4 regions of the Phytobacter diazotrophicus genome follow, and region 3 is predicted to be linked to each of the others. Evidence: predicted binding sites of a transcription regulator. Region 3 holds the regulator's gene; each other region holds the start of a gene.
What was found. Region 3 encodes PurR, which represses purine synthesis genes. Its sites were predicted from a motif close to CANGCAAACGTTTGCNTG; they were not measured.
Positions count from the first base shown of each region.

Region 1 (4,386 bases), 740 kb from region 3:
TACGGTGGCACATGTCATGGAAGCGATGGAAGCGGGGAGAACCGGTGGCAAGTAAGTTTCAGAACCGTTTGATGGGAACCATTGTGCTGGTTGCGCTCGGGGTGATTATTCTGCCCGGGCTGCTGGACGGGCAAAAAAAGCATTATCAGGATGAGTTCGCCGCCATTCCTCTGGTACCCAAACCCGGCGATCGCGATGAGCCGGATATGATGCCTGCGGCGACGCAGGCGCTCCCGGCTCAGCCGCCGGAAGGGGCAGCAGAAGAGGTGCAGGCTGGCGAGGCGGCAGCGCCGTCGCTGGATGCCTCCCGGCGGGCTGTCAGTGGGGCGACGACGCCGGATGTCACGATGCAACCCGTCGCGCCGAAGCAGGTCGAACAGCCAAAACCGGTTGAGAAGCCCAAGCCACAGCCACAGAAACCCGCAGAACAGGTGGCGGCAACCCCGCCTGCGGATCAGCCGCCCGCGGCGGATAAGTCTGCGCCAGTGGGTAAAGCCTGGGTGGTACAACTGGGTGCGCTTAAGAACGCTGACAAAGTTAATGAAATTGTCGGTAAACTGCGCGGTGCAGGTTATCGCGTTTATACTGCGCCCACCACGCCAGTACAAGGTAAAATCACCCGCATCCTGGTCGGTCCGGACGCATCAAAAGATAAACTCAAGGGGTCGCTTGAGGAGCTTAAGCAACTGTCAGGCTTGAGTGGTGTGGTAATGGGGTATAGCGCGAACTAGCGTGCGGTTTGTTCCCCCTCACCCTAACCCTCTCCCCAAAGGGGGCGAGGGGATGGTTTGCGCCCTCTCCCTTGAGGGAGAGGGCCGGGGTGAGGGTGTAAATACGAATTCAAAAACACGCCCGAAGAGGCTAAAGATCCGATGGCGTTGAATATTTTTTCAGCGCCATTTTTATTTACGCGCGGGAAGGAAATCCCTACGCAAACGTTTTCTTTTTCTGTTAGAATGCGCCCCGAACTGGATGACAGGGCGTAAATCGTGGGACACATATGGTCTGGATTGATTACGCCATCATCGCGGTGATTGGTTTTTCCTGTCTGGTTAGCCTCATCCGCGGCTTTGTTCGTGAAGCGTTATCACTGGTGACATGGGGTTGTGCTTTCTTTGTTGCCAGTCATTACTACACTTACCTGTCAGTCTGGTTTACGGGCTTTGAAGACGAACTGGTGCGCAATGGGATATCCATCGCCATCCTGTTCATCGCGACGCTGATTGTTGGCGCTATCGTCAATTACGTGATAGGTCAACTTGTGGAGAAAACCGGCCTGTCGGGTACAGACAGGGTGTTGGGGATTTGTTTTGGCGCGCTACGCGGGGTGCTAATTGTCGCCGCCATTCTGTTCTTTCTCGATACCTTTACGGGCCTGTCAAAAAGCGAAGACTGGCAGAAGTCGCAGCTTATCCCGCAATTCAGTTTCATCATCAGATGGTTCTTTGACTATCTGCAAAGTTCGTCAAGTTTCTTGCCCAGAGCGTAATCGCTCTGAGATGTGGCTTAACGAGGAAAAGACGTATGTGCGGTATTGTCGGTATCGCCGGTGTTATGCCGGTCAACCAGTCGATTTATGACGCGTTAACGGTGCTTCAGCACCGTGGTCAGGATGCCGCTGGCATCATCACGATCGATGCAAATAATTGTTTCCGTCTGCGCAAAGCAAATGGTCTGGTCAACGATGTTTTCGAAGCCCGCCATATGCAGCGTCTTCAGGGCAACATGGGTATCGGCCATGTGCGTTACCCAACCGCTGGCAGCTCCAGCGCCTCCGAGGCTCAGCCTTTTTACGTTAACTCCCCTTACGGCATCACGCTTGCCCATAACGGCAACCTGACCAATGCCCATGAGCTGCGTAAAAAGCTGTTTGAAGAAAAACGCCGCCACATCAACACCACGTCTGATTCAGAAATCCTGCTGAATATTTTCGCCAGCGAGCTGGATAATTTCCGCCATTATCCGCTGGAAGCAGACAACATTTTCGCCGCTGTCGCCGCGACCAACCGCCAGATCCGTGGCGCGTATGCATGTGTTGCGATGATCATCGGCCACGGTATGGTTGCTTTCCGCGACCCGAACGGTATTCGTCCTCTGGTACTGGGTAAACGCGATATTGGTGACGGTCGCACTGAGTACATGGTGGCGTCAGAAAGCGTGGCGCTCGATACGCTGGGCTTTGAATTCCTGCGCGATATCGCGCCGGGCGAAGCCGTCTACATCACCGAAAAAGGTCAGTTGTTTACCCGCCAGTGTGCGGATAATCCGGTCAGCAACCCGTGCCTGTTCGAATACGTCTATTTTGCGCGTCCGGACTCCTTCATCGACAAAATCTCCGTCTACAGCGCGCGTGTCAATATGGGCACCAAGCTTGGCGAGAAGATTGCGCGTGAATGGGAAGATCTGGATATCGACGTGGTTATTCCCATCCCGGAAACCTCCTGCGATATCGCGCTGGAAATCGCCCGCATTCTTGGCAAGCCGTACCGTCAGGGTTTTGTGAAAAACCGTTACGTTGGCCGTACCTTTATCATGCCGGGTCAGCAACTGCGTCGTAAATCCGTCCGCCGTAAGCTGAACGCGAACCGCGCTGAGTTCCGCGATAAAAACGTGCTACTGGTAGATGACTCCATCGTACGTGGTACCACTTCTGAGCAGATTATTGAGATGGCCCGTGAAGCCGGGGCGAAGAAAGTGTACCTCGCCTCTGCGGCGCCGGAAATTCGTTTCCCGAACGTCTACGGTATCGATATGCCGACCGCGAACGAACTGATTGCACATGGTCGTGAAGTGGATGAGATTCGCCAGATCATCGGCGCTGATGGCCTGATTTTCCAGGATCTGACCGATCTGATCGACGCTGTACGCGCGGAAAACCCGGATATCCAGCAGTTCGAGTGCTCAGTCTTCAATGGCATCTATGTCACCAAAGACGTGGATCAGGGGTATCTCGACTACCTCGACTCGCTGCGTAACGACGATGCGAAAGCCGTGCAGATGCAGAACGATCTCGAAAGCTTAGAGATGCACAACGAAGGGTAATCGACCCGTTTTCGCCCTCTCCGCCCGGAGGGGGCGCTCATCAGTTGCAACTGTTGGCATAATCCGGCAAAGTCTGCCTCAGTGTAGATAAAGGCGACGGATATGAAACGACTCATTGTGGGGATCTCAGGGGCCAGCGGCGCGATTTACGGCGTGCGCTTGTTGCAGGTATTACGCGACATGGCGGACATTGAAACCCATCTGGTGATGAGCCCGGCTGCGCGCCAGACCCTCTCTCTCGAAACCGATTTTTCTCTGCGTGATGTTCAGGCTATGGCGGATGTAGTGCATGACGCCCGCGATATCGCTGCTAACATCTCTTCCGGCTCATTTAAGATCGCAGGCATGGTCGTATTGCCCTGTTCGATAAAAACGCTCTCTGGCATTGTGCACAGCTATACAGACGGCCTGCTGACGCGTGCGGCGGATGTGGTGTTAAAAGAGCGTCGCCCGCTGGTGCTGTGCGTGCGTGAAACACCGTTGCATTTAGGCCATCTGCGTTTGATGACGCAGGCCGCAGAACTGGGGGCTGTTATCATGCCGCCGGTCCCCGCGTTTTACCATGCGCCGAAAACGCTGGATGACATTATTAACCAGACCGTGAACCGCGTTCTGGATCAATTTGATATCGCTCTGCCGGAAGATCTGTTCATCCGCTGGCAGGGGGGAAATGCCTCCAGATAGTGCGCATCATTGCCCGATGCCCTTTTTTAGGGCATTTTTGCAATCGCGATCATATCCTCAACATTTAATTCCTTTTTTCCCCTGTTAACACTCCGGTTCGTTCGGCGGACCTGCTATCTTTCACCATTAAGGTCAATTTGCAACGTTTCATTAACAAATTTAACGCTGTTGTTTTTCAGCGCTAAAAATCTGGCATAAGACGTGCAAGTAAACTCGCAGCAACACACAACACAACGCAGCACAAAATAAAATCAGAATACTTGAGGGTAATGTATGAAGAAGACGGTTATTGCTCTGTCTTTACTGCTGGGCCTGTCCGCAGCATCCAGTGTTTACGCAGCGCTTCCCCAGACTGTACGCATCGGTACTGATGCGACATACGCACCTTTCTCTTCCAAAGATGCGAAAGGGAATTTTGTCGGTTTTGACATCGATCTCGGTAATGAGATGTGTACCCGCATCAAGGTCAAATGTACCTGGGTTGGCAGCGATTTTGACGCGCTCATCCCGTCTCTGAAAGCGAAGAAAATCGATGCGATTATCTCCTCTCTCTCCATTACCGAAAAACGTCAGCAGGAGATTGCTTTCTCCGACAAACTCTATGCTGCTGATTCCCGTCTGATCGCCAAAAAAGGCTCGCCGATCGTACCGACGCTGGAC
Region 1 is NZ_CM125428.1:1,643,147-1,647,532, forward strand. It holds gene folC (bifunctional tetrahydrofolate synthase/dihydrofolate synthase) at 1-55, shown strand, start outside; gene dedD (cell division protein DedD) at 45-731, shown strand; gene cvpA (colicin V production protein) at 1,001-1,489, shown strand; gene purF (amidophosphoribosyltransferase) at 1,525-3,042, shown strand; gene ACS0RQ_RS07950 (UbiX family flavin prenyltransferase) at 3,145-3,726, shown strand; gene argT (lysine/arginine/ornithine ABC transporter substrate-binding protein ArgT) at 4,000-4,386, shown strand, end outside.
Region 1: the regulator PurR is predicted to act here: its motif matches at 929-946, upstream of cvpA (colicin V production protein).

Region 2 (4,386 bases), 1.1 Mb from region 3:
TGGGCGGGATGTTTATCAGCCGTCGGTTCACTGCCGAGGCCGTTGAGCCGTGGATGCAGATGATCTCAGCAGTGATTATTCTGGGGACAGCCGCATGGATGTTCTGGCGTACCTGGCAAGGTGAGCGCCAGTGGCATGCGGGTCACCACCATGATCATCACCACGATCATGACCACCATCACGATCATCCGCATCCCCACCCTCATGCTCAAGGTTTGATTTTCCAGCCTGCACAAGCCGCCAGCCTGAGCCTGCGCCAGCCGGTGATCCTCTCTGCGCGGAAAGTGGAGAAACAAGAAGAGTATCGTGACGCGCACGAACTGGCCCATGCCCGGGATATCGAGCGCCGCTTTAACGGCACAAAGGTGACCAACGGGCAAATTCTGCTGTTTGGCCTGACAGGTGGACTCATCCCCTGCCCGGCAGCGATTACCGTGCTGCTGATCTGTATTCAGCTTAAGGCGTTAACGCTGGGCGCTACGATGGTGGTGTGTTTCAGTATCGGTCTGGCATTAACCCTGGTTGCGGTGGGCGTGGGAGCGGCAGTGAGTGTGCAACATGCAGCGAAACGCTGGTCAGGATTCAATACTCTTGCGCGGCGCGCGCCCTATTTCTCAAACGTATTGATTGCACTGGTAGGGATTTATATGGGCGTTCACGGCTATTTCACCCTGCGATAAGGCAAAAAAATGCCCGCAAGATGCGGGCATTTTTGTATGCTTTCAGGGCTTATGCATAAACAGGGAAGCGTGCGCAGATATCCAGAACTTTACCTTTGACGCGCTCGATAACCGCTTCATCATTGATGTTGTCCAGTACATCACACATCCAGCCAGCCAGCTCTTTCACTTCCGCTTCTTTAAAGCCGCGACGGGTTACCGCCGGAGAACCAATACGGATACCGGAAGTGACAAACGGGCTTTTCGGATCGTTCGGCACGCTGTTTTTGTTAACGGTGATGTTGGCGCGGCCCAGCGCAGCGTCTGCTTCTTTACCGGTCAGGTTTTTGTCCACCAGATCCAGCAGGAACAGATGGTTTTCCGTACCGCCGGAGACCACTTTGTAGCCACGGTTCAGGAACACTTCCACCATTGCTTTCGCGTTCTTAGCAACCTGCTGCTGGTAGACTTTGAACTCTGGCTCCATCGCTTCTTTCAGCGCGACGGCTTTCGCGGCGATGACGTGCATCAGCGGGCCGCCCTGTGCGCTTGGGAACACAGCGGAGTTCAGTTTTTTGTACAGATCTTCGTTACCGCCTTTCGCCAGGATCAGGCCACCGCGCGGACCCGCCAGGGTTTTGTGCGTGGTCGTCGTGACGACGTGAGCGTGTGGAACCGGGTTCGGGTAAACGCCTGCCGCAATCAGACCGGCAACGTGGGCCATGTCAACGAACAGGTATGCGCCGATGCTGTCTGCGATTTCACGCATTTTTGCCCAGTCAACGATACCGGAGTAAGCAGAGAAACCACCGATGATCATCTTCGGTTTGTGTTCCTGAGCCTGCTTCGCCATGTCTTCATAGTCAATTTTACCGGACTCATCGATACCGTAAGGGATGATGTTGTACAGTTTACCGGAGAAGTTAACCGGGGAGCCGTGAGTCAGGTGGCCGCCCTGTGCCAGGTTCATACCCAGAACAGTATCGCCCGGTTGCAGCAGCGCGGTGTAGACCGCGAAGTTAGCCTGAGAACCGGAGTGCGGCTGCACGTTCGCATAGTCAGCGCCGAACAGCTCTTTTGCACGGTCGATAGCCAGTTGTTCAACGATATCGACATACTCGCAACCGCCATAGTAGCGTTTGCCCGGATAACCTTCGGCATATTTGTTGGTCAGCTGAGAGCCCTGTGCCTGCATTACACGCGGGCTGGTGTAGTTCTCGGAGGCGATCAGTTCAATGTGTTCTTCCTGACGTACTTTTTCCTGCTCCATAGCCTGCCACAGTTCGGCATCATAATCGGCAATGTTCATTTCACGTTTTAACATCCGCATCTCCTGCTCAGCTAACAATAAAGCAACTCAAATTTGAGGGCCCGTTTTGGGGAACGGCTCACAGTATAACTGATTCATATCGCGATAACAGGTCTTGACAAAGGTTTTTACGCAAACGATTGGCTGCGCGCCAGACAAGGGTTTGAGAGATAATGCACTTTGCCTTTGCAACGGAATTCTTTTCACGTTTGTGATGCAACTTCTTCACGTTTGAAATTCATCACCGCAGCCGCTTCCCTCTTTACAACTCCGCTGCCTCACCTATAAGATGCATTTTAAATGCATCTTATAAATCACCTGACAGGAAGCGACTATGCTTGACGTTCAAACCATCGAGACAGTGAAAGCCACCATTCCTCTGCTGCTGGAAACCGGTCCAAAACTGACCGCCCATTTTTACGACCGGATGTTTACGCACAATCCCGAACTCAAAGACATTTTTAACATGAGCAATCAGCGTAACGGCGATCAGCGCGAAGCGTTGTTCAACGCTATTGCGGCCTATGCCAGCAACCTTGATAACCTCGCCGCGTTACTGCCTGCGGTGGAAAAGATTGCCCAAAAACATACCAGTTTTCAGATCCAGCCTGCGCAATACGACATTGTTGGCCATCATCTGCTGGCGACCCTTGATGAGATGTTCAGCCCAGGCCAGAAAGTCCTCGACGCATGGGGTAAAGCTTATGGGGTATTGGCTGGCGTCTTTATTCAGCGAGAAGCGCAACTGTATGATGAAAATGCGAGCAAAACCGGCGGCTGGGAAGGAACGCGCCCGTTTCGTCTGGTGGAAAAAACCGGGCAAAGCACGTTAATCACCAGTTTTGAATTCGCCCCTGTTGATGGGCAACCCGTTGCTGATTTCCGTCCGGGACAATACATCGGCATCTGGCTCAAACCGGAAGAATTTGCTTATCAGGAAATCCGCCAGTACTCCCTGACACGCGCCCCTGACGGTAAACATTATCGTATTGCGGTTAAACGTGAAGAAGGTGGGCAGGTCTCAACCTGGCTGCATCAGCGCGCGCAGGTCGGCGACGTGGTACATCTGGTGGCCCCGGCAGGCGACTTCTTTATGAATGTCGAGGGCAACACCCCGGTTACGCTCATCTCCGCAGGCGTCGGCCAGACACCAATGCTGGCGATGCTCGATACACTCGCCCGGACTGGGCATAAAGCTCAGGTAAACTGGTTCCATGCAGCAGAAAATGGCGATGTTCACGCCTTTGCCGATGAGGTGAAAACACTGAGCAGCAAACTGCCTCGCGTGACGTCTCATGTCTGGTACCGCGCGCCTACCCATTTTGATAAGCAGGCGCAGGCCTTTGATAGCGAAGGGTTGATGGATCTGAGTAAGCACGAGTCAGCATTCAGCGATCCGGCCATGCAGTTTTATCTTTGTGGCCCGGTGGCGTTTATGCAGTTTGCCGCGAAGCAACTGGTCGGGTTGGGGATGAAGGCAGAGAACATTCATTACGAATGTTTTGGCCCCCACAAGGTGCTGTAAGAGCAGGAGGAATAGCCCTCACCCGACAGGGTGAGGGAGAGGATCAGATAGCCGCGTCGTCTTCTTCGCCGGTACGGATACGTACCACGCGGGCAACATCAAAGACAAAAATCTTACCGTCGCCGATTTTACCGGTCTGGGCCGTGCGGATAATGGTATCTACGCAGGTCTCAACGATATCATCGGTGACAACGATTTCGATTTTTACTTTCGGCAGAAAGTCCACCATGTACTCTGCACCACGGTACAGTTCGGTATGGCCTTTCTGGCGACCAAACCCTTTCACTTCGGTCACCGTCATCCCGGTAATGCCGACTTCGGCCAGCGCTTCACGCACGTCATCCAGTTTGAAAGGTTTAATAATTGCATCAATCTTTTTCATGGTTGGTCCTTAAAAACGCTTGCCAGTAAGCTACTTCGTAATCGGTTGCTCACACTACCATATTCACTACGCCATTACTCTTTAAAGTCGTTGGCATCCAGCTCATGGCGCGAGAGCAATTTGTAAAATTCAGTACGGTTGCGCCCGGCCATCCTCGCCGCGTGGGTGACGTTACCTTTGGTGATTTGCAGCAGCTTGCGCAGGTAATTGAGCTCAAACTGATTCCGTGCCTCCACAAACGTGGGCAGGGCCGTGTTCTCACCTTCCAGCGCCTGCTCAACCAGCGCGTCGCTGATGACCGGCGATGAGGTCAGCGCTACACATTGCTCAATGACGTTGACCAGTTGGCGCACGTTACCCGGCCAGCCTGCGGTCATCAGCCGTTTCAACGCATCGGTGGAAAAAGCGCGCACAAAGGGTTTATGTCTGTCAGCCGCCTGACGCAATAGATGGTTGGCCAGCAGAGGGATATCCTCCGCACGTTCCGCCAGCGCCGGGATTTTGAGGTTAA
Region 2 is NZ_CM125428.1:1,336,553-1,340,938, reverse strand. It holds gene ACS0RQ_RS06600 (nickel/cobalt efflux protein RcnA) at 1-680, shown strand, start outside; gene glyA (serine hydroxymethyltransferase) at 730-1,983, opposite strand; gene hmpA (NO-inducible flavohemoprotein) at 2,303-3,493, shown strand; gene glnB (nitrogen regulatory protein P-II) at 3,537-3,875, opposite strand; gene glrR (two-component system response regulator GlrR) at 3,950-4,386, opposite strand, start outside.
Region 2: the regulator PurR is predicted to act here: its motif matches at 2,098-2,115, upstream of glyA (serine hydroxymethyltransferase).

Region 3 (4,386 bases):
CTGCCGGAAAACAGCACCAACAGTAACGCCATCCCTGCAATAATCGCCCCTGTAACCGGCACAACGGTATACCCCAGACCACCCGAAATCACCGCACCCCCTGCCGCTGCCCCCAGCGCATTACCCAGGTTAAACGCGCCAATATTGACTGACGACGACAATCCGGGCGCTTCATGTGCCACACGCATAACACGCATCTGCAACGGAGGCACTACCGCAAAGGTTGCCGCGCCCCAGATAACCATGCTGATTGCCGCACCGATCTCACTGCGCGCCAGCCAGGGGATCGCAACCATAATCACGATCAATAACAGCAAGAAGCCTTTCAGGGTCGCTGTGACCGAGCGGTCAGCCAGCTTGCCGCCAAGGTAGTTGCCGATGGAGAATCCAACGCCCACCAGCACCAGCATCACGGTGATAAAGGCCGGGGTGGCATCGGTAATACGGTGCAGGACCGGTGAAATGTAGGTGTAGAGCGTGAACATCGCCCCTGCCCCCAGTACCGTCGTCAGTAACGCGGAAACCACCTGAGGTCGCATTAAGACCGCCAGCTCTTTGCGCACATCAGGACGTTCGCCGGCACTGCCTTTCGGCAAGGAAAAATAGAGACTGATCATGGCGATAACCCCCAGCCCCGCCGTAGCAAGGAACGACATGCGCCAGCCAATCGCCCCGCCCAGCCAGGTTGCTGCGGGCACACCGCCAATATTGGCGATAGTCAGCCCCATAAACATGGTCGCCACTGCGCTTGCCTGTTTTTCTTTTGCCACCACGCTTGCAGCCACCACAGAACCCAACCCAAAGAAAGCGCCATGGTTAAGACTTGTGATAATGCGGGAGAGCATCAGTGTTGTGTAATCCGGTGAAAGTGCCGAGAGCACATTGCCGAGGGTAAAAATCGCCATCAGGAATACCAGCGCATTACGTCGCGCCCGGTGTGAAAGCAGCAACGTCATTAACGGTGCTCCAACCATCACGCCAATGGCATAAGCGCTAATAAGCATACCCGCCGCCGGGATCGAGACATCCACGCCCTGGGCGATAACAGGGAGTAACCCCATGGGGGAAAATTCGGTCGTACCGATGCCGAAAGCGCCAATCGCCAGGGCAAGCAGTGGGAAATTAATCTTCATAAATAGACTCCGGAATTGCCGTGTCGACACGCGACACCGTCACAGAAGTCAAAAGTATGACATTAATCACAAAAAACAGAAGTTAGCGAAATGGGAAAAGACTATTGCTAATTTGATGACAATCGAGGGGTGAAACGAGGGAGAGAAGCCTCTCCCTCGGGATAAATCAATGCAGTGCGGCAGTCAGCCCGGCAGCAACAATCAGGGCAAGTACAATCACGGTAGTCATTAAAGAAAACTTCAGGTCGGTGCTCATCAATTTTTCTCCTTATTAATTTCCACACAAAAAGTGATGTAACGCATTTTTGCACAAATAAACGTAAAAATCTTGCAGGATTTAGGGTGATACACGTTTTAGCACTTCCCCTTTTGGTCAAGATCAGACAAAATTCGACGCTAAATTTATTAGCGTACCGGCCATTGACTCCCCTCCTGACGTCCAGTGTCTTTTTCCCGGCGTATTGCAATCCCTTCTATGGGTACAGGGTGATGGAAGGCAAACGTTTACCTTATGTATTATCAGGAGTTTACGATATGGTCTGGAGTAAGATCTGATGGCAACGATTAAAGACGTAGCGAAGCGAGCAAACGTTTCCACCACAACCGTATCACACGTAATTAACAAGACGCGTTTCGTTGCAGAAGAGACGCGTAACGCCGTCTGGGCGGCGATTAAAGAATTACATTACTCCCCCAGCGCGGTTGCCCGCAGCCTGAAAGTCAATCACACCAAATCTATTGGCTTGCTGGCGACCAGTAGCGAGGCGGCTTATTTCGCTGAGATCATCGAGGCGGTTGAGAAAAATTGTTTCCAGAAAGGCTATACCCTTATTCTCGGTAACGCCTGGAATAACCTGGAAAAACAGCGCGCCTATCTGTCCATGATGGCGCAAAAACGTGTGGATGGCCTGCTGGTCATGTGTTCTGAATATCCGGAATCGTTACTCAGTATGCTGGAAGAGTATCGCCACATTCCCATGGTGGTCATGGACTGGGGCGAAGCAAAAGCCGATTTTACCGATACAGTCATCGATAATGCCTTTGCCGGCGGCTATATGGCTGGCCGTTACCTGATTGAACGCGGCCATCGCGAAATTGGCGTTATCCCAGGCCCCCTTGAGCGCAATACGGGCGCAGGCCGCCTGAGCGGGTTTATGAAAGCGATGGAAGAGGCCCATATCACCGTGCCGGAAAACTGGATCGTGCAGGGTGACTTTGAGCCGGAGTCCGGCTATCGCGCCATGCAACAGATCCTGACCCAGTCCTCTCGCCCGACCGCGGTGTTCTGCGGCGGCGATATTATGGCAATGGGCGCGTTGTGTGCGGCAGACGAAATGGGCCTGCGCGTGCCGCAGGATATTTCGGTGATCGGTTATGATAACGTGCGTAATTCGCGTTTCTTTACCCCTTCACTAACGACCATTCACCAGCCGAAAGACTCGCTGGGGGAAACCGCGTTTAACATGCTGCTTGACCGTATCGTGAACAAACGTGAAGAGTCACAGTCGATTGAAGTGCATCCGCGCCTGATTGAACGCCGCTCGGTTGCCGATGGTCCGTTCCGCGACTATCGCCGTTAATCCTGCCGGGAGCAGCTCACTCCTGCTCCCGCAGCCATTCCCTGTTCAGCGTTTCGCTGTCGCCCAGATAACTCAGTAACCAACTCAGCGCCGGTGAGGCATCATTCTGCTGCCAGGTCAGACAACAGGCGGCGTCCGGAAAGGGGTTTTCCAGTGCCAGCGCAACCCACTCACCGCGATCGATCCACGGGCGGGCGAAATGCGCAGGCACCATCCCAATACACAGTCCGGCTGACAAACAGGCCGCAGATGACTCCCAGTCCGGGGCGACAACCCGTTTCTGATTATCCAAAAGCCAGGTGATGCGTTTAGGCAGCGAGCGGGAAGTATCTTCGCGTACCAGTGAGGGCCAGTTGCGCAACGTATCATCACTGAGCGGTGATACCATTGTCGCCAGCGGATGATGGCGGGCAACCACGCATTTCCAGCTCAGCATGCCCATATCGCGGAAGGTATATCGGCCACCGACCGGAATCGCCTGGGTCGCACCGATAGCCAGTTCGACACGCCCGTCGGCCAGCGCATCCCACACGCCGTTAAACACCTCCTGGGAGACCAGCAGTTCGACATCGCTAAAATGGCGATAGAAATCGACAATCATCTGGCGCGTACGTTCCGGTTTGACGATGTTATCGACCGCGATAGATAACTGCCCCCGCCAGCCGTTGGCGATTTGCTGGCATTGTTGACGGGTGATCTGCATTTTTTTGATAACAGAACGCCCCTCTTTCAAAAACCACACGCCAGCCGGCGTCAACTCCACATCCCGGTGACGACGTTCAAACAACGGCACCGCCAGCCACTCTTCAAGCTGACGCACGGTATAGCTGACCGCAGAAGGCACGCGATGTAACTCCTGTGCCGCACCGCTAAAGCTGCCGTTTCGCGCCACGGCATCAACCACTTCGAGAGAATATTCTGACCACATAATCTGCCTGCAAAAATTTTGAAACCAATGTGCAAATATTAGCGTTTCACAAGCCGACTTGCACTCCTTAGACTCTGGAGCCCTGTTAACCTGCCATAAAAAAGAGATCTGCCATGCAACCTGGAAAAGGATTTTTAGTCTGGCTCGCGGGCTTAAGCGTACTGGGCTTTCTGGCCACCGATATGTACCTGCCAGCGTTCGCCGATATTCAGCAAGATTTAAATACCTCTGCCGCAGCGGTCAGCGCGACGCTGAGCCTTTTCCTTGCGGGCTTTGCCGTTGCTCAACTGGTCTGGGGGCCGCTGTCGGATCGCTATGGCCGTAAACCCATTTTGCTAAGCGGCCTGGCCATTTTCGCCGTCGGCTGCCTTGGTATGTTGTGGGTTCAGGATGCTGTCTGGTTGCTGGTGTTGCGTTTTGTCCAGGCGGTCGGGGTCTGTGCTGCTGCCGTGACCTGGCAGGCGCTGGTGACAGATCACTATCCGGCGCAGCGTACAAACCGTATTTTTGCCACCATCATGCCGCTGGTAGGGTTATCGCCTGCCCTTGCGCCGCTGCTTGGTAGCTGGATTCTGGCGCACTTCTCCTGGCAGGCCATCTTCGCCACATTGTTTTTCATCACCGTCATATTGATGCTTCCGGCACTGCGTCTGCGCCCTGGCGCGCAGAAACCGGCAACAACCGCTCAGCCGCTGACCTTCGCCGCGCTGTTGCGTGATAAAGCCTATCGTGGCAACGTGCTGAT
Region 3 is NZ_CM125428.1:2,387,169-2,391,554, reverse strand. It holds gene ACS0RQ_RS11715 (MFS transporter) at 1-1,133, opposite strand, end outside; gene cydH (cytochrome bd-I oxidase subunit CydH) at 1,300-1,389, opposite strand; gene purR (HTH-type transcriptional repressor PurR) at 1,688-2,713, shown strand; gene punR (DNA-binding transcriptional activator PunR) at 2,730-3,641, opposite strand; gene punC (purine nucleoside transporter PunC) at 3,755-4,386, shown strand, end outside.

Region 4 (4,386 bases), 1.1 Mb from region 3:
GACGCGGGCAAAAGCGGTGATCACCAGCGACAGCGGCGAGGTCATCTCGCGCTGCTCGTGACCTTCCTGCCAGCGGGTCTTCATCGACATGGAGTCTTTACCCACCGGAATGGTCAGGCCCAGCGCCGGGCAGAGTTCCTCACCCACGGCTTTTACCGCGTCGTACAACCCGGCGTCTTCACCCGGATGACCGGCTGCGGACATCCAGTTTGCCGAGAGCTTAATGCGGTTGAGTTCACCGATTTGCGTGGCCGCCATGTTGGTCAGAGACTCACCGACCGCCAGACGGGCAGAGGCGGCGAAGTCCAGCAGTGCCACCGGCGCACGTTCGCCGATGGACATCGCTTCGCCGTAGTAGCTGTCCAGGCTGGCGGTGGTCACCGCACAGTTAGCGACAGGCACCTGCCACGGGCCAACCATCTGATCGCGCGACACCATACCGGTGACGGTACGGTCGCCGATGGTCACCAGGAAGGTTTTCTCGGCGACGGCAGGCAGATGCAGCACACGGTTTACCGCGTCAGCAATGGAAATGTCACGTGAATCGATGGCTTCACCGGCCGCTTTACGTGTCTGCACGTCGCGGGTCATTTTTGGGGTTTTACCCAGCAGCACATCCAGCGGCAAATCGATCGGCTGGTTGTCGAAGTGGCTGTCGCTCATGGTCAGATGTTGCTCTGCCACGGCTTCACCAATCACTGCGTACGGGGCGCGTTCGCGGCGGCAAAGTTCATCAAACAGCGGTAACTGATCGGCCGCAACGGACAGGACATAACGTTCCTGGGATTCGTTACACCAGATTTCCAGCGGGCTCATCCCCGGTTCGTCGCTAAGGATGTCGCGCAACTGGAATTTACCACCGCGCCCGCCATCGCTTACCAGTTCCGGCATGGCGTTGGACAGACCGCCCGCCCCCACGTCATGGATAAACTGGATCGGGTTGGCATCACCCAGTTGCCAGCAGCGGTCAATCACTTCCTGGCAACGACGCTCCATTTCCGGGTTGTCACGCTGGACGGAAGCAAAATCCAGGTCCGCGTCAGACTGGCCGGAGGCCATGGAGGAGGCAGCGCCACCGCCTAAACCGATGTTCATCGCCGGGCCGCCGAGGACGATCAGTTTCGCGCCAACGGTGATCTCACCTTTTTGTACGTGATCGGCGCGAATGTTGCCGATACCGCCTGCCAGCATGATCGGTTTGTGATAGCCACGCAGCTCTTCGCCGTTGTGGCTGTTCACTTTCTCTTCGTAAGTACGGAAGTAGCCGGTCAGCGCCGGACGGCCGAATTCGTTGTTAAACGCCGCGCCACCGAGTGGGCCTTCGGTCATGATATCCAGCGCAGAAACGATACGTTCCGGCTTACCGAAATCTTCTTCCCACGGCTGTTCAAAACCCGGAATACGCAGGTTAGAAACGGAGAAGCCCACCAGACCCGCTTTCGGCTTCGCGCCACGCCCGGTCGCCCCTTCGTCACGGATTTCACCACCAGAACCGGTTGCCGCGCCCGGCCACGGAGAAATCGCCGTCGGGTGGTTGTGGGTTTCCACTTTCATCAGAATGTGCGCCGCTTCCTGGTGGAAGTCATAACGACCATTCTCGTGGTCAGCGAAGAAACGCCCGACCTCAGAACCTTCCATCACCGCGGCGTTGTCTTTATAGGCAGACAGCACATAGTCCGGGGTTTTCTCGAAGGTGTTTTTGATCATCTTAAACAGCGATTTTGGCTGCTGTTCGCCGTCAATCACCCAGTCGGCGTTGAAAATTTTATGACGGCAGTGTTCAGAGTTCGCCTGCGCGAACATGTAGAGTTCGATATCATTCGGGTTGCGGCCAAGGCGGCTAAACGCATCCTGCAGATAATCAATTTCGTCTTCCGCCAGTGCCAGACCGAGACGCACGTTAGCGTCGATCAGCGCCTGACGCCCTTCACCCAACAAATCCACACTTTGCACCGGCGCAGGCTGATGATGTTCAAACAGGCGTGCCGCATCCGCTTCGGCGGTAAATACGGTCTCCATCATGCGGTCATGCAGTTCAGCCGCCACGCTTGCCCATTGCGCTTCGGTCAGCGTTGAGGCCTCAACATAGTAAGCCACGCCGCGCTCAAGGCGATTGATTTTGCCAAGGTCGCAGTTGTGCGCGATATCCGTTGCTTTAGAAGACCAGGGGGAGATGGTGCCAGGGCGGGGCGTAACGAGAAGTAATTTTCCGGTTGGGGTATGGCTGCTCAAGTTCGGACCATATTTCAGCAGGCGTTGCAGCCGCGTGAGCTCTTCCTCGTTCAGCCGATCGTTCACATCGGCAAAATGGACATACTCAGCGTAAATATTGCTCACCGGGAGCCGGGCTGCCTGAAAACGCGCCAGCAGTTTGTTGATACGAAATGCGGACAGTGCAGGCGAACCACGCAGAATTTCCATCATAAGTCTCTCGTCTTCGAAGCTTTAAGTGTGCATCAGGGGGAAAACGGGCGTCATTATAGAGAATCCTGAGCGGTGACGAAACCGTTTGCGTCGAAATAAAATCATGAGTGGCATTTGGCAGCAAACCGTAGCGGCTTCGCTAATTAGTTGCCAACTGGCGTATTGTTGCGCAAAATGCCGCTCAACGACCGATAAACATCCTTGTATTCATGGCGGCTATTTATTGAGGCATCGCACGGCGCAGAGAATTAACTAATTGAAAAAATTTAAGATTAATTATCTGCTTATCGGCATCGTCACCCTGCTGCTGGCAGCGGCCCTGTGGCCTTCTATCCCCTGGTTCGGCAAAGCCGACAACCGCGTTGCGGCCATCAAGGCGCGGGGCGAGCTTCGCATAAGCACTATCGCGTCCCCTTTGACGTATGCCAGTGTAGATAATAAACCTTACGGGCTTGATTACGAGCTCGCCCAACAGTTCGCCAGCTATCTTGGCGTTAAACTGAAAGTGACCGTACGCCAGAATATCAGCCAGCTTTTTGATGATCTCGACCACGGCAAGGCCGATATGCTGGCAGCCGGGCTGGTCTATAACAATGAGCGCCTCGAAAACTACCAGCCGGGCCCGGTTTACTATTGGGTTTCGCAGCAACTGGTTTACCGCGTTGGCAGCTACCGCCCCCGCAGCCTGGCCACCGTCAATGACACCCAACTCACCATCGCCCCAGGCCATGTGGCGATCAACGATTTACGTGAACTTAAAGAGAAGACGTTCCCGGATCTGAGCTGGAAGGTGGACGATAAAGCAGGCACCAACAATCTGCTTGAAGACGTGGTGAACGGCAAACTCAGCTATACCGTAGCGGATTCGGTCGCCGTGAGTCTGTTCCAGCGCGTCCATCCGGAACTGGCCGTCGCCCTCGATATCAGCGATGAGCAGCCGGTCACCTGGTTTAGCCGCCGCGATGACGACAATACCCTGTCGGCGGCGATGCTCGACTTCTTTAATAACATTAATGAAGACGGGACCCTGGCGCGCCTGGAAGAGAAATACCTCGGTCATGGCGATGATTTTGATTACGTCGACACGCGCACCTTCTTACGCGCGGTGGACAGCGTTCTGCCCGATCTCCAGCCGCTGTTTACGAAATACGCGCAGGATATTGACTGGCGTCTGCTGGCCGCGATTTCATATCAGGAATCCCACTGGGATACCCAGGCGACCTCCCCTACCGGCGTACGCGGCCTGATGATGCTTACCCGCAATACCGCGCAAAGCCTGGGACTGAGCGACCGCACGGATGCCGAGCAAAGCATCAGCGGCGGTGCACGCTACCTACAGGATATGATGGATAAAGTACCTGACAGCGTCCCTCGCGACGAGCGTATCTGGTTTGCGCTGGCAGCCTACAATATGGGTTATGCGCACATGCTCGACGCCCGGTCGCTCACGGTGAAAACAAAAGGCAATCCGGATAGCTGGGCGGACGTAAAACAGCGCCTGCCGCTGCTGAGTCAGAAACCCTATTACAGCAAACTCACCTATGGCTATGCGCGTGGGCATGAAGCTTACGCCTACGTGGAAAACATCCGTAAATACGAAATCAGCCTGGTGGGGTATTTGCTGGAAAAAGAGAAAGAGGCGGCGAAGAAATCACAACTGGCGCAAGGGTATCCGGCGGTGGCGGCGGAGGAGTTCAATCGTGCGCCTTACGGTATCATGCCCTTTAGCGCTTTTACGCCAGGCGAGGCCTTCCCGCGCAATCCGCTGACCGTACCGGACAAACTGGTGGTGCAAGTGCCTGGCGCGGCTAAATAAGCGGCTCCGGCCCTTTTTTCTGCGCTTTTTTCTCCAGCCGACGCTGACGGAAAAAATCGCTTAGCATGCCGGCGCACTCATCGCGCAAAACCCCTTCGACAATCTCAACCCGATGGTTCATGCCCGGGTGGTGCAGCACATCCATC
Region 4 is NZ_CM125428.1:1,320,362-1,324,747, reverse strand. It holds gene purL (phosphoribosylformylglycinamidine synthase) at 1-2,424, opposite strand, end outside; gene mltF (membrane-bound lytic murein transglycosylase MltF) at 2,681-4,240, shown strand; gene tadA (tRNA adenosine(34) deaminase TadA) at 4,233-4,386, opposite strand, start outside.
Region 4: the regulator PurR is predicted to act here: its motif matches at 2,499-2,516, upstream of purL (phosphoribosylformylglycinamidine synthase).